Regions from separate parts of the Streptodolium elevatio genome, predicted to be linked through region 3. Evidence: riboswitches for the same ligand, from Rfam matches in the RefSeq annotation. Region 3 holds a riboswitch; each other region holds the start of a gene.
What was found. Region 3 has a riboswitch for cyclic di-AMP ahead of ACWD12_RS38320 (C40 family peptidase). Riboswitches for the same ligand answer to the same signal wherever they lie in the genome.

Region 1 (5,211 bases), on a different contig from region 3:
GGTAGCGGCTGACGCCGACCGCGACGGTCGCCACCAGCACGACGGCGAACACCGCGGCGAAGTACACGGGTGCCCCGCCGAACGTCACGGCGGCCAGCGCGGCGCAAACCGGCACGAGGAGCACCAGTCCGTGGTCGCGTACGGCCTCGCGGAAGCGGGTGCGCCGGGACCGGGCCCGCGGCGGCGCGTCGCCGTACGGCGAGGCGCCCGGCGGCCGTATCCGGCGCAGCCTCGTTCGGCGAGGGGGCCTTTCCCGGGGGTGCCCGACGGGCGGCGGCGCGCGGTCCGGCACGGTCCGGTCGGGCAGCGTCCCGACGGGCGGAGGTTCGCCGGCCGTGCGCTCGTCGACCGGAGGCACGGCACGCATCAGGTCGCTCATGCGGAGCACGAATTCCTCGTCGTCGAGGAGGTCGCGTTCGATGTCGCGCAGAATCAGGCGCTCGCGTCTGCTGAGTGCGGGCCCGGACATGATGGACACCTCCGTACCGCGCCGGGGTCTCTACTCGTCGCCTGCCCGGAGGCGGGCGCGAGAAACGCGGCAGACCCCTGCGGACACCCGCGCGGACGGCGGGTCCACGAGCTGAGAAGCGTGGACCGCCGTCCGCGCGGGGCCGGTCAGGGGTTGTGTCTCCGGCGGTCGGGCCGCCGGGTGTGCCACCGAGGGGGCGGGGTCACGCGGGGCGCGTGGCTCCGGCGATCGGCATCGAGTCGACGTCGACGATCTTGACGACGCTGCGCGAGTTCGGCGCGTGGATGATCTTGCCGTCGCCCAGGTACATGCCGACGTGGCTGATGCCCGAGTAGTAGAAGACCAGGTCACCGGGCTGCAGGTTGGAGACCGAGACCTTGTTGCCGGCCGCGAACTGCGCGTTGGTGACGCGCGGCAGCGACACGCCGGCCGCCTTCCACGCGGCCTGGACCAGGCCGGAGCAGTCGTACGCGTCCGGGCCCGCGGCGCCGTAGACGTACGGCTTGCCGAGCTGCGCCTTCGCGAACGCGATGGCGGTGGCGGCCTTGCCGGACGACGGTGCGGCGACGGTGCTGCCCGTCGACTGCTGCGTCGGCGTCTTGGGCGTGGTCGTGGTCTTGGCGGTGGTGCCCGAGGTGTCCTGGTTCGTGGACCGGGTCGGGGCCTTCGCGGGGGCGTCGACGGTCAGCTTCGACGACGAGCTCTGCGGCTTGGTGTTCGTCGAGGTCTTCGGCGCGGTCCTGGTGGACGTCTTCTCGGTGGTCGACGTGCTCGGGGCGCTCGGCGCGGCGGCCGGCCTCTGCGGCGCGGCGTCCTGCGTGACACCCGCGAGCTTGAGGACCTGGCCGATGTCGATCCAGTCGGCGCCGCGGGGCAGCTGGTCCCGGTTGATGTCGTACAGCGCCTGCCAGTTACCCGGGATGTCCTTCGCCTGGGCGATCTCCGAGAGGGTGTCGCCGGCGACCACGGTGTACGTGGCGAGCGGGGCGGGCGCGGCCGGGGCGGCGGCGGGTGCGGGTGCGGGGGTGACGGTGACGTCCGGTGCGGGGGCGGCCGCGTCGTCCGGCGCCGAGACCGGGGCGTTCCGCGGGAAGGTGGGGGCGGCGGGCGCGGCGTGGGCGGCGGTCGCGGTGAGCGTGGCGCCGAGGCCGGCTATACCGGCGGCGGCCACCAGGCAGCGAACGCTGTGGGCAGACAGCATGAAGTCGTTCCTCTCCTGCCGCCTGCGAGGTGAGCTGTCGGATTCGGACCGGAGCGGCCCGGCCGCGCGCTGCGCGGCTTCACCCCGAGCCGGACCCGGATGTCCGGGTACGGCATACCACCTGGTTCCCCCGCTCCCGTCCGGATGTCGTGCATCATCGCCGGGACCGGGGACGGGATTCGGCGTTCCGGTCGGCGGGCCACGCCTGGGCGGCGAAACCGGGGGTGACGCTAGACAGAACGTTCGTGCGACCACAACTCGCGAGGTGCGTTTCCGGACGGATAAAGGCCGCGTCAAGTCGCCGAAGCCGCATGACGGCCATTCCTGCCTGCGGGGATGACATGCGGATATGTCGCAGAGTGAGCGTGACGGTCCGCTTACCCAAAAAGTTTCGAAATCGTCTTGACGGCCCGGGATGGCAAATCACCATACGTTCCGTGTTGTCCATATTTGGGCAACAGAAGGGTTTGTCACTCCTTCGGATGCGCCGGGCTGCCACTCGCCGAAGTCGGCTCTAGCGTCGAAAGGAGTGCCGTCAAATCATGACGACTCATCTCCAAATAGACATTTCTCGACAGACGCTCTTGCCAGACACCTTGGAGGCCCGGTGACCGAGGCGACGCGCCGAAGCCTGATGTGGTTGTCCTCCCCCGCACTCGTCGCGCTCCCGGTCCGCGCGCTCACCCTGCTCCTCGCCTGGGGCCTCGGGCTCGGCGGCATGGCCATGCTGTGGGAGGGCGTGCCCGGTGGCGAGGGCGGGTCGGTGGTCTGGTTCGGCCTCGGGATCGTCGCCGCGGTCCTGGGCGGCGCACTGGGGTTGTCGCTGTTTCTGCCGGCCGCCCGCGACGAGACGTCCGCGCGAGCCGACCGCGCCTGGGGCGCGGCCGGACTCGTCACGACGGTGGTGTGCGCGTCCGGCGCCGTCGCCGTGCTGGCCTTCGACCAGCTCGCACGCTTCTGGGTCGGGCTGGGACTCTGACGCCCGGCCCGGGCACCGGAGCGGCCCGTCAGTACCAGCCGGGCCCGCCGCCGGGGGCACCGCCGTGGTTGCGAAGGGCCGCGGCGTTGCGCCGCTTCCAGCGCAGGTACGAGGTCAGGTATCCCAGGCTCCAGAACCCGCAGGTGAAGAGCACCCCGACCACGTGGGCCACATGCGGGAACGGGCGTACCCCGACGTAGCCGGGCTGGTACCCGGCCATGCCGCCGCCGCTGCCGCCGGTCGGCGCCGCCCATGACCCGGACGCCGCACGGGCCACCTGCCGCGGGAGCCAGCCGAGGAGACCGCCGCTCGCGAAGCCGGTCACCACCGCGGCCCGGGACGCCTGGCGCTGGGCCCTCTGCTGGGCCGCCTGCACCGCGTGCGCCGGTACGCGGGCGGGCCACGGCCCGCCGCGGAAGGTCACCCCGTACAGCTCGCGGACCCGCTTGGCCTCCCACACCGACAGGGCGGTGATGGTGACCGGCCCGCCGAGCGTCACGACGATGGCGACCACCGCGGGCACCCGGTTGTTGCCGGGAGACGCGAAGTCGACGGCGGCGACCGCCCAGGACAGCGTCGGCGCGAGCAGGCTGGGCATCAGCAGGTGCCCGTCGGCCGCCGCGAAGAGGTGCCGCGGGACCAGGAAGAAGGCGAAGATCGCGAAGAAGCCGGTCCAGATGAAGCCGGCCAGTCCCAGCAGCAGAAGAACCCACATGGCGGGGTGGTCCGGCTTGGCCTCGACGAGTCCGCTCGCGGCCACCGCCGCGAGGATGCCGCCCGCCCCGAGGAACCAGGCCATCGAGGTCATCGGATAGCGCATCGCCCGACGCGTCTCCCGGCGGACGTTGTCGTGCGAGAGCAGTACGAAGGCCAGCGCACAGAGCGGAACGGCGACCATCGCCACCACGACGGAGATCGTGACGTGCAGGATCGCCTCACTGAAGACCTTGTCGCCCTCGACGCTGTCGTACTTCACCGCGACCCACACGACCACCGCCATCCCGATCAGCGTGCGGATCAGGCCCAGCTGGTCGATGCGCGGGTCGGGCGGGGCCAGCCGGTTCTGCGGCTTCAGCGCACGCTGGGCCGCGCCCTTGGGGTTGATCAGGTACGCGAGCACCTTGCCGGCGACGGTGCCGAAGGTCCGGGGCGGCCTACCCTGCGGTCCGCCGGGACCGGGACCGGGCGGCGGTGCCGACGAGGGCGCGGACGGGTGCGGCGCGGGGTGCGGCGCGTACGCGCCCGGCTGGAAGGGGAATTGGCCCGTCGCCCCGGGAGGCTGAGCAGGCGGCCACGGCGGTGGAACGTGCGTCAAGGATCTGTCCTTCATCTCGCCGGGGGGTCAATTCCGCGCAGCAGTATGGCGGAACGCGATGAGACGACGACAGCTGGAGACCCCTCACACTCCAGGCGGCGCGAAACGCCCGGGAAAATACATGAATCGACAAGACAGCGAATCGGGCACGGTCACCGGGGGCGGGGAATTCGAAGTGGAGGAACCGGGGGAAGCCGAACCCGGGGGAAGGGGAACTCGGTCGGCCGAAGGGAACCTGGCGGCAAGGAGGATCGGGTCGAAGGGGAACCGGGCCCGGCCGCCCCCCACGGCGACCAGACCCGACTCCCTTCCCCTGACCGGCCCGTGACCGGTCCGCGCCCGGCCGGGGGCCCACACGTCGCCCGGCCGGCGCGCACGGCGGCGGACACCTCGACCACCGCGGTGGCCGCCGCGACCACCGCGAATCCGGCGCGGGGCAAATGCACTTCCGAGCCGTCGTCCGCGGTGCACCGATCCGCTGCCCCGCGCTCTCGACCGGAAACACGCGGCCGCGCCAAATGCGGGGACGTTCAGGGCCAGACGTTCAGGGCCAGGGGGCTTCAGGTCAGCGCCAGGGGCGTCAGGTGCGCGACAGCACGGCCATCGCGGCGTTGTGGCCGGGGATGCCGCTGACCCCGCCGCCGCGCCGAGCCCCGGCGCCCCCGAGGACGATGCGCTCGTACCGGGTCTCCACCCCCCAGGTCCCGGCCTGGTCCGTGTCCTCGGCGAACGGCCACGCGAGATCGCGGTGGAAGATGTGTCCGGCGGGCAGACCGAGTTCGGCCTGCAGGTCGACGGGCGTCCGCGCCTCGACGCACGGCCGCCCGTCCGGGGTGCGCAGCAGGCAGTCCTCGATCGGCTCGGCGAGCACGCTGTCCAGGGACGCGAGCGTCGCCTTGAGCGCGGCCGCGCGGGCACCGTCGTTGTCGGCGGCGAACAAACGCGCGGGCATGTGCAGGCCGAACAGTGTCAATGTGTGCACGCCCGCCGCGCGTTCCGCCGGGCCGAGGATCGTCGGGTCGGTCAAGGTGTGGCAGTAGACCTCGGCGGGCGGCAGCGACGGAATGCGGCCGGCCTCGGCCTCCGCATAGGCGGCGGCCAACTGCCGGTAGCCCTCGTTGATGTGGAAGGTCCCCGCGAAGGCGTCGGCCGGGTCGACGTGTGGATCGCGCAGCCTCGGCAGCCGGGCGAGCACCATGTTGACCTTGAGCTGCGAGCCCTCCGGGGATGGCCCTTCGGGAGTGCCG
Region 2 (5,211 bases), on a different contig from region 3:
CCGAAGGAAGCCGCCCAGACCGGCCTGTTCGCCCTCGACCTGTCCGACGTCGCGGCGAAGGTCCGCTCGCACGGGCTCGCCGAGGACGCGGCCGACCGAGAGCTCGGCCACTGGGCCGGGGTGGTCCCGCTGCGCACGGCGGCCGGGACGCCGCGCCCGGACGCCGGGGTGGAGGGCGAGCCGCCCGCGTACCTGAAGGAGTGGCTGGCCCGGCGCGGATGACGGCGTGCGGATGACCGTGTATCGACGGAACCCCCACCTACGGTTCTCTCATATGCGGGATACCATCCCGCATATGAGAGACGACGTCGACGAACGCCTCGCCCGGCGACTCACCGCGCTACGCGTCGAGCACACCTGGTCCCTGGACGAACTCGCCGGCCGGACCGGTGTGAGCCGCTCCACCCTCTCGCGCCTCGAACGCGCCGAGATCAGCCCGACGGCGGCACTGCTGAACAAGCTCTGCACGGCGTACGGGCGCACGATGTCGCGTCTGCTCGCCGAGGTCGAGTCCGGCGCCGAGGCCGTCCGCGTCGTGCGCGCCGAGGAACAGCGGGTCTGGACCGACGAGGCCTCGGGCTTCGTGCGGCGCTCGGTGTCCCCGCCGAACCCGGACCTGCGCGCCGAGGTCGTCGAGGGCCTGCTCGCCCCGGGCGCGCACATCGCGTACGACGGCCCGCCGACGCCGGGCCTCGAACACCACATCCGCGTCCTCGACGGCACGCTCGCCGTCACCGTCGAGGGCACGACGCACACGCTCGACGAGGGCGACGCGATGAGCTTCCGGTTGTGGGGGCCGTCCGCGTACGCCTGCCCGGGCGCACGGCCCGTCCGGTACGCACTCGTGGTGGTCGCGCCGTGACGGCCGCGCCCCGGGTCGGGATCCGTCGCCTGCCGGCGGACGCGTTCGACGACGCCGTGCCCGCTCTCGGGGAACTGCTCGCCGACACCGTGACCGGCGGTGCGTCGCTCGGCTTCCGCACTCCGTTCACGCCCGGCGACGGCGCCGCGTGGTGGCACAGCCAGGCGGACGCCGTGCGCGCGGGCGCCTTCGTCGTGTGGACCGCGTACAACCGCGCCCCCGACAGCGCCTCCGACGGTGCCGCCTTCCACGGCCGCGTGCTCGGCACGGTCTGCCTGGCCTTCAGCTCCTGGGCGAACGGCGCGCACCGCGCCGACGTGGTCAAGCTGATGGTCCACCGCGACGCACGCGGGCAAGGTCTGGGCCGCGCGCTGCTGGCGACCGCCGAGGCGCACGCGGCCGAGGCCGGCATCACGCTGCTCATGCTCGACACCGAGACGGAGAGCCCGGCCGAGCGCATGTACGAGGCGGCGGGCTGGACGCGCTACGGCGTCGTCCCGGCGTACGCGGCCGATCCGGACGGCGTCCTGCGCGACTGCACCTTCTTCTACAAGCCGGTGACCCTCTACAAGCCGTGAACCTCTACAAGCCGGTGAAGAACGGCTCCTGACGCGACGCGTCCCGCGACGGATCACCGGCCGGAAATGCCCCCGGTGACCTTGTGGATCCGCGCGCGCCCCGTCGGTCAAACGTGTGTTGACGGTTTCAGCGGGCTCGTGCGCGCGCCGGGAGGCAGCTTCCCCACATCCGGAACGTCCTAATCGCGGTGATGCGCCGGATTCTCATAACTTTGCCCCTGCTTTACCGAATCGACGCTGCATCACCCCCGGGCCACTTTGGGTGAGGCGATCATGCCCTGCGTGGCCCGGTGATCACCGTACGGAGAAATCCGCACACATACCGGTCGCCCCGAACTACACCGCGTGGCCTATTCCCCGAACGCCGATATTCCCAAACCGGCTTTGCGGGGAGGGGATTTGAGTTGTCGGAGTCCGTCTGCCTACCTTTCTCGGCGTCGGTGTCCCACACATCGACCCCGCTCACCGGAACGCCGAATTCTGCCGCCGGCCGAGACGGGACAGCTGAGAAGCAACCACGGCAGAAGCGGGGGAACCAGGTGAAACGCGCCGGCCCGGCGACAACCGGGACGGCTAGGGGTGAAGCCGCGCTCGACGGCCCTTTCCGAAGGGCGGACGAGAGCGGCCGGGCAACTCCAGCCCGAATCCGACAGCTCACCTCGCAGGCGTAGGAGAGGAAACGCTTGATGCTGTCCGCAACTCGCAACCGTCTGACCACGAAGTCCCGCATCGCCGTCGCCGCCGGTGTCACCGGTGCCGCGATCGCCGCCCCCCTGATCGGCGCCACGAGCGCTTCCGCCGCCCCGGTGAGCACCTGGGACAAGGTCGCCCAGTGCGAGAGCACCGGCAATTGGTCCATCAACTCGGGCAACGGCTTCTACGGCGGCCTGCAGTTCACCCAGAGCACCTGGAACGCGTTCGGCGGCGGCCAGTACGCCGACCGCGCCGACCTGGCCACCAAGGACCAGCAGATCGCGATCGCCGAGAAGGTGCTCGCGGGCCAGGGCCCCGGCGCCTGGCCGGTCTGCTCCGTCAAGGCGGGCCTGACCAAGAACAGCGGTACCCCCTCGATCGACACCGGCTCCACCGGCAGCTCGACCACCAAGTCCCAGAACGCCGCCCCGAAGAGCCAGTCCGGCTCGCAGCTCTCCGAGGACACCAAGTCCGAGGCGAAGACCGAGAGCAAGGCTCCCGCGTCCGCGTCGACCGGCAGCACCTCGTACACCGTCGTCGTCGGCGACACTCTCTCGAAGATCGCCGACGCCCAGCACGTCGACGGCGGCTGGGAGAAGCTGTACCAGGACAACCGCGGCGTCGTCGGCGGCAACCCGAACATGATCTACGCGGGCCAGAAGCTGGCCCTGGCCGGCGGCCAGGCCGCGGCCCCGCAGACCGGTGCCAAGCTCACCGAGGACACCAAGTCCTCCGCCAACACCGGCAGCACGAAGAACCAGGCCAAGAACCAGGCCGGCGCCAAGCTGAGCACCGACTCCGGCAGCTCGACCGCGAAGTCCGGCAGCACGGCCAAGAACTCGACCGACAACGCCACCGCGTCGTCGTCCTCCGCGTCGGGCTACACCCGTCCGGTCCCGGGCGCGCCGCACGGCTCGTACGGCAACTCGGGCTCGCTGTGGTCGAACGGCCACACCGGTGAGGACTTCTCCGCCGCGTCGGGCACCTCCGTCAAGGCGGTCACCTCCGGCACGGTCGTCAAGTCCGGCTGGGGCGGCGCGTACGGCAACGAGGTCGTCATCAAGCACGCCGACGGCAAGTACAGCCAGTACGGCCACCTGTCGTCCTCGTCCGTGTCGGTCGGCCAGCAGGTCTCGACCGGCCAGCAGATCGGTCTGTCCGGCTCGACCGGCAACTCGACCGGCCCGCACCTGCACTTCGAGATCCGCACCACCCCGAACTACGGCTCGGACATCAACCCGCTGGCTTACCTGCGCGCCCACGGCGTCAGCATCTGAGCCACACCAGACGCCCCGCGCAGTTGTGGGGCTGACGCGGGACAGCAGTAAAACCGACGCCCGGCCGGACTCCTCCGGCCGGGCGTCGCCGCGTCCGCACACCCGGGTCGCTGCGACCGGGTCCGCACATGGCTTGACCGGTCTGCCGAACGGCCTGACCGGTCCGGCAGTTCAGCGTGCATTCAGCTTGCGAGTGCCGCGCCGAAGCGCAGGAATCCGGCGACCTGCGGGGCGAAGGTGACGGCACCCTCGCCGACTCCCTCGCGTATACCGGCCGTCACTTCCGCGTCCGGCTCGCCGTACACCTCGAAGCTCTCGACGCGGCAGTGCTCCATCACCCCTTGAATGTACGGATCCGCGAGCCGCCAGTGCGTGCGGACCGCGTCCGAATCCCGGAACAACTGGAAACTGTGCGCGGTCATCTCCGGTTCGTCGACGAAGACTTCGACCATGAGCTGGGGTCCGTGGCGTTCGGCGAACCCGACGGCGTCGGCGATGGCTTTGCGGAAGCCCTCCAGGTGCCCGGCGGTGATCCGCATCGTGTTGTGGAAGAGCAGGATGGCGTCGTTGTCGCTGTTCATGCGGACCATCCTTGAACTTGAAGCGAACTTGAGGTCAAGCCCTTCGGGTGCCGCAATCCACGGCCCTTCACATCGCCCGCCCTACGATGCCGCGCTGCCGTTCGTCACCCAGGTGTGGCAGATCTACCTGCTGATCTTCCTGCTCCAGGCGGCGTCCGCGGCCTTCACCCCGACGTTCCAGGCGACGATCCCCGAAGTCCTGCGCGAGGAACGGCAGTACACGCGGGCTCTGTCGATGTCGCGGCTCGCGTACGACCTGGAGAGCCTGCTCAGCCCGGCGCTCGCGGCCGGTTTGCTCGCGGTCGCGTCGTACGACTGGCTCTTCGCCGGCACGGTCGCCGGCTTCGCGGCGTCGGCGGCGCTCGTCGTCTCGGCGGCCCTCCCGAAACCCAGGCCCGCCGCCCCGGTCGGTCACGCCGGCGGCGTCCGCGCGAAGGCGACGGCCGGAGCGCGGCTGCTGTGGGCCGTCCCGCGCCTGCGCGCGTTGCGCCGCGTGACGGGGGGTTGCGGCGCGCACGCGAGGCAAATGGCGTACGTTGCGCCGTACCGCCTCGCCCGAATTCGCCGCGGATAGCGCCGGCCCGTGAGATACCCCGGTCCGGCAGTCCGCCGGCAGCCCCATCCGGCAGCCAGAAGCGAACGGTCGCAAAACCAGGGCGCCGTGCGGCCCAAACCGCCGCAAAAAGAAAGGCAAGGAGGAATGTTCTCTCCTTGCCACTCTCAACTTATAGCGCATGGGGGGCCTTGCGGCAAGGCCCCCTTCGTACCGCAGAATCGCAGGCCGAAGCCGGAACCTACGGAAATGGGAGATTCACGACGTGCGTGCGTTGTCGTCGGATTACCGCTCGTGCAGCGATGCCGAAGCGGAGGCGGGACCCACACCGCCGCCGCGGCACAGCGATGCCGAGGCGCTCACCGGCGCCCCGGCGGACCACCAGGAGCGACCTCGGAACGGAGCCGATGACATGACCCCGACCACCACCAGCGCCTTCGCCCTGCCCGAGCAGCTCACCGCGAAGGCCGACCGGAAACTGATCAACGCGGACGAACGGCACTTCGCGGCCGTCGCCGCGAGCCTTGACCAGGCCATCGCCGAACTGTCCGACCAACTCGACGCGGCACGCAAAGCGCCCGGCGGCGTCGGCCGTGACGCGATGGACCGGGACATCGAGGTCCACCGCCTCTCCTCCCGCCTGCGCGCGCTGCGGCGCTTCGGCCTG
Region 3 (5,211 bases):
CGAGCACGTCCTCGACGGGCACGCCGTCCTTCTCCGCCAGTTCCAGCAGCGACGTGCGCAGCGGGCCTTCCGGCATCGAATGGAACTTGTTGAAGGCCGGCTCCACCAACAGCGGGTAGAGGAAGGAGATCGCGACGACGAGGAGCGCACCCGCCCCGGCGGCGATCGGCCAGGCGGCGCGCGGCCAGTGGCGTACCAGCGCGAACAGCGCCAGCGCGACGCCGAGCGCCGGCCCCGCGGACATCGCGAAGCCCTTGGCGGCGTCGAGCCACCAGCCGGACCAGGTCTGCACGGACAGGCCGTACCTGCGGCGCACCACCTCCAGGCGCGCGTCGAACGGCAGTGCCACCGCGCGGCCGATCAGCAGCAGCACCAGCCCGCCGAGCAGGATCTGCCACACCCAGCCGCCGCCGAGCGGACGGGCGACCGCGGCGATCAGCCGCGCGCCGAGCGTGGTCAGGCCGAGCAGCAGGGCGACCACCAGGCTCAGCGCCATGGACAGGTACGCGGGCGGCCGGGCGTGGTCCGCGAGTTCCCGCCCCCGGGCGATCTCCGCGGCGGTGAAGTCGCGGGCCGCGTCGGGGGCCGTCGCGCCGCCGGGGATGTCGGGCAGCGGCCGCCACGGCGTGGTGAGCGCGACCGCAACCAGCAGCACGGCGGCGGTCACCACGAGGCAGACCACCAGCACCTTCTGACCGGACATCGGCCGGCTTCCCTCCCCGTCTGTTCCCCACCGCACGGCCGCGCCGCGGCCGGGCCGCTACTTGACCTGCGCCTGCACGTACGCCGCCCACTGCGTCGTGAAGTCCGCCGGCGAGATCCGGAGGACCGACACGAACGCGCTCGTGAGGCGGCTCTTCTGGTCCGGCTGTCCCACACCGGGCGGCGGCGCCTCGCCGACCGCGCGGTAGAACTCGACCAGTTTCTCCTGTCCCCAGCGCTCGGCGATCATCCGGCAGGCAAGCCAGCCCATCTCGTACGCCTGCGGCAGCGCCTCCTGCGTGGTCTCGAACTGCTCGTCCGCGGGCAGCGTGCGGGGCACCCGCCCCTCGCGGACGTCACGGCGGAGCTCGGGGGCGGCACTGCGGATGGTCTGGCCGGAGTTGAGGTACCCCACGTAGTCCGCGAAGCCCTCGGACAGCCACGTGGGGGTCCAGTTGCGGGTGAACGCCCGGCTCGCGACGTGGGTGATCTCGTGGGTCATGACGACGCGCCGCTCGACCGCGCCGAGTTCGCGGAACGCGTCCGGGTTGACGATGACCCGGTCGGCGGCGGCCGCGTCGACGTCGGCGCCGCGCTCGCCGGTGGTCACCGCGGCGATGCGCGCGTACTGCTGCGGCTCGGCACCGAGCAGGCGGGCCATTTGCTCCTGGTTGGCCGGGACGATCACGACGGCCTTCCCGGCCCACACGCCGCCCCACACCTTGTGGACGTCGGGCACCGCGGTGTCCATGTCCTTCTGGTACGACCGCAGGTCTGTCCCGTCGCCGACCCCGAGCACGATGCCCGAGTCCCCGCGCAGCACCGTGACCGGTCCCAGGTCCCACACCTGCACCGCGCCGCGCATGCCGCTGTCGGTGCCGTCGGTGTCGGCGGCGATCAACCAGGCACCGTCGCGGAGCACAAAGGTCAGGTACTGCGGGCTGCGCACGGGCGCGCTGTCGAAGCCCTCGATGCGGTACGTCAGGTCGACCTGCGCGGCGAACACCGTGGCGCCCGCGAAAGTCGCGAGGCGCTGCTCCGGAAGGGTGAACGCGTCGGCGGCGACCAGTTCGTAGTCCCACGACGCGAAGGGAATCTGCGCCGCGTTGTCGAACGCCGCGGCCTGCGCGTCGTGGAAGGCCTTCGCCGCCGGGTCGATCGTCGCGAGGTACGCGGCGCGGTCGTGGGTCCGCACCGCCGTCGCCCGGCGCTCCAGCAGCCGGGCGATCGCCTCGTTGCGCGGATCGGTGTGCTTCTCCTGGCCGGCGGGCAGGTCGGCGGCCTGTACCGGCGGAGAGGGGCTCGCGCCGGGAGCGGACCCGCGGCTCGAACCGTCCGAGCCCAGGCCGATGACTCCCAGGGCGATTCCGGTGGATATCGCGGCGCAGATTGCCGCGAATACCAGGAGCCACCGCGGGATCCGTCGCGCCCTAGGGCCCCGGTCGTCCACGGACTGATCGTACGAGACCGCGAACGGGGCCACCCGCCGAGTTCCGCGCACCGGGAACCTCCCGGCGTGGGGACCGGGAGGTTCGGCCTCCGGTGGCGCGGTGCGGCATCAGGGGCGGTGAGTCGGCGGACGCGTCAGGAGGGACGGACGACCTTGACGACCTTCATCGAGTGCAGCGGCGCGTAGCGCACGTTGGTGCCGGGCTTGGGGGCGTGGATGATCTGCCCGCCGCCCGCGTAGATCCCGACGTGCGACATGCCGCTGTAGTAGATGACCAGGTCGCCGGGCTGGATCTGGTCGACCGGGACGCTGCGGCCGGCGCCGGCCTGCGCCTGCGAGGTACGCGGCAGCGAGACGCCCGCCTGCTTCCACGCCCAGCCGGTGAGGCCGGAGCAGTCGAAGGAGTTGGGGCCTGTCGCGCCGTACACGTACGGCTTGCCGACCTTCGACGCGGCGGCCGCGACGGCGGCACCGGCCCGCCCGCTGACCGGGACGGTGACCTTGGGGGTCTCGGTCTCCGGCTTGGTGGTGGTCGGCGAAGGCTTGGTGGTGGTCGGCGCGGTGGACGACGGGGTACGCGCCTCGTCGCGCGACGCGCGGTCGTCCGCCTCGATCGTGTCGCCGTGGCCTTCCTCGGCGAGGATCGCGGCGCGCTCGGCCTCGGTCAGCGTGTTCAGCAGGGCCTGGGCCTGCTGGAGCTTCTTCTCGACCTCGGCCTTCTTGGCCGAGAGGTTCTTGCGGGTGTCCTCGAGCTCGCCGAGCTTCGCGGAGGCCTCGGTGCGCTCCTGGTCGAGCGTGCGCTTCTTGGCCTGGATCTGCTCGATCGAGGCGGCCTGCTGCGCGGTGATCTGATCGAGCGCGGCCGCCTTGCTCAGGTACTCGTCGGGCTTCTCCGACAGCATGAGCTGGAGCGTGGGGTCGACGCCGGCGTTGCGGTATTGCGCACTGGCGATCACCCCCATGGTGCTCTGCAGCGAGATGAGGTCGGACTGCTCCTGGGCGATCCGCTCCTGGATCTGCGAGACCTGGCCCTGCAGCAGCTCGGTCTTCTCCTGGAAGCCGTTGAGCTCCTCGGTCGCGACCTCGGCCTGATGGGTCAGCTCGTTGATCTGGGCCTTGACCTGGTCCTTGGAAGGGGCCGGGTCGGCCTGGGACATGCCGGGCGAGAGCGCCACCGCGGTGGCTGCAGCGGCGGTGAGCACGCCGACGCGCGCCTTGCTCGGTTTCTTCGGCCGTCGGTGGGACGCCACGTAGGCGAACTCCTTCTTCCTACGCCCGCCTACCGGGTGAGCTGACGGGTTCGGGCCGGAAGAGACGCCCTACGACACAGACTTCGTGTCGATTCACCCCACGGGGAATGGTTCCCCGGCTCCGGCTCGGCCTCGCGGCCTCGTCGGACTCGGCGGGAGTCCCCGCCGCCGCCCTGGCTGGACGATCGACATTGCGGGCACTCAGCCCGAGACATTAGTGACCCGGGCTTGATCCGTTCAAATCAATCGCCGAAGTTTTACAAGAGATCTCGTGATTAATGCTTCCGGGTCCACCGAGCGTGATCAGAGAGCGACCATCTGTTCATACTTTCGTGGCGGTTTACGGCGTTGTGCGGGCGGCTCGGCGGCCGCTTGGCGCGGCTCCCGAGGAGTCGGCTTCGACGGATCTTCGCGCAGGTCAGGGACGTACCGGAGGGGGCGGGACAGGCCCGCCTCAGCGAGCAGGGCTATGCGGTCGACGGTTTCCGGCGAGAGGTCGAGACACCCGGTAATTCCCGAATTCCGCCCTACGGGCGAATCACCCGTATCGGTGTCGTTACGGCGCATTGTGGGATATCCCACATCCACCACGGCGTGTCGGCACACCGGAACCGACTCGTTGGATTTCGACGCATCGGGCGAAAAGTCCGATTTATCGTCGAGAATTTGAGGGACCACACAATCAGCACACGCCGGACCTCGGGCACGGCACGTACGGCAGCAGACCCGCATGGTCGTCCACCTCTTCCGTTGCGTTCCGATGGAGCTGCGATGGAGCGGTTGCTCCTGGAACACACGGTAGGGACGGGCACTGACACAACGTCACATGTCAACCACGGCGGTCGAGATGGGACGCATCGCACGGGGCGGCGCGGCGGTCAGCCGCGGGCGAGCCGGCGCAGCAGCATCGTCGACGGCACCGGGCGCGCCCCCGCCCGCCTTACACCGTCGGCGACTTCGCGGTCCGACGAGACCACGATCACGGGACGGCCCGGCGGTTCGGCGCGCACCAGGCGGCGGATGAGCTCGTCCGCGGTCTCCCCCGCCTTGCTGAAGCGCACCCGCACCCCGCGGGGCGGGGCGAGCAGCACGGGGGCGTCCAATTGCGCGCCGTCGAACACACAGGTGACCTCGGCGCCGCTCTGCGCGGCGATGACGGCAAGTCCCCCGAGTAGGCGTACGCGCTGCTCCGAAAGGGCGAGCGACGGGTAGCCCGTCTTGGTGACGTTGTAGCCGTCGATCACCAGGTGCGCCTGCGGCAGGCTCAGCAACTGGTCCAGGAGCGCGGGGTCGTCGCCTTCGAGCGCGCGCTTGGCGATGTCCTTGGGGCTCGCCCCCTCGGGCGCCACGGCGTCGACGGTGTCCGCGGGGCGGATGCCGACCGGCGGCAGGGCCAGTTCGCGGCGCAGCCCCTGGGCGGCTTCGAGGACCGTGTCGAGGAGCAGGCGTACGCGCGTGTCCTCCATGCTGCGGCCCTCGCGCGCGGCCCGGCGGCTGGCTTCGAGGGCGGACTCCACCTCGGAGACCCTGCTGCGCAGGCGGCGCGTCTCCTTGTCCGCGGCGGCGATCGCCGTCTGCGCCTCGGCGCGTACGGTCGCCAACTCCGCCTGGGCGCGCTTCGCCTCCTTCTCGGCGTGCTTCGCGCCGCCCTGGAGGCCGCGGACCTGGCGGCGCAACTGCTCGGCCTCCTTGCGGGCCTCCTCCAGGTCGGCCCGCAACTTCTCCTGCTCGGTACGGGCGGCGGCACGCAGCGCGCCAAGCTCCGACTCCAGCCGGTCCACCACGGCGGCGGCCTCGGCGCCCGCACGG

Region 1: linked by a shared signal. The riboswitch ahead of ACWD12_RS21685 (NlpC/P60 family protein) and the one ahead of ACWD12_RS38320 (C40 family peptidase) in region 3 are both predicted to bind cyclic di-AMP.
Region 2: linked by a shared signal. The riboswitch ahead of ACWD12_RS12920 (transglycosylase family protein) and the one ahead of ACWD12_RS38320 (C40 family peptidase) in region 3 are both predicted to bind cyclic di-AMP.

The regions. Positions count from the first base shown of each region.
Region 1 covers NZ_JBSFVE010000011.1:245,584-250,794, reverse strand. Annotated here, with positions in the region: gene ACWD12_RS21690 (hypothetical protein) at 1-469, opposite strand, end outside; gene ACWD12_RS21685 (NlpC/P60 family protein) at 672-1,670, opposite strand; cyclic di-AMP (ydaO/yuaA leader) riboswitch at 1,676-1,865, opposite strand; gene ACWD12_RS21680 (hypothetical protein) at 2,278-2,649, shown strand; gene ACWD12_RS21675 (hypothetical protein) at 2,678-3,964, opposite strand; gene ACWD12_RS21670 (phytoene desaturase family protein) at 4,545-5,211, opposite strand, start outside.
Region 2 covers NZ_JBSFVE010000005.1:275,209-280,419, reverse strand. Annotated here, with positions in the region: gene ACWD12_RS12935 (pyridoxamine 5'-phosphate oxidase family protein) at 1-222, shown strand, start outside; gene ACWD12_RS12930 (helix-turn-helix domain-containing protein) at 296-862, shown strand; gene ACWD12_RS12925 (N-acetyltransferase family protein) at 859-1,440, shown strand; cyclic di-AMP (ydaO/yuaA leader) riboswitch at 1,950-2,123, shown strand; gene ACWD12_RS12920 (transglycosylase family protein) at 2,127-3,410, shown strand; gene ACWD12_RS12915 (hypothetical protein) at 3,593-3,991, opposite strand; partial or broken gene ACWD12_RS12910 (MFS transporter) at 4,083-4,478, shown strand; gene helR (RNA polymerase recycling motor ATPase HelR) at 4,957-5,211, shown strand, end outside.
Region 3 covers NZ_JBSFVE010000037.1:12,118-17,328, reverse strand. Annotated here, with positions in the region: partial or broken gene ACWD12_RS38330 (M48 family metallopeptidase) at 1-496, opposite strand, end outside; gene ACWD12_RS38325 (hypothetical protein) at 761-2,152, opposite strand; gene ACWD12_RS38320 (C40 family peptidase) at 2,287-3,402, opposite strand; cyclic di-AMP (ydaO/yuaA leader) riboswitch at 3,413-3,567, opposite strand; gene ACWD12_RS38315 (NYN domain-containing protein) at 4,281-5,211, opposite strand, start outside.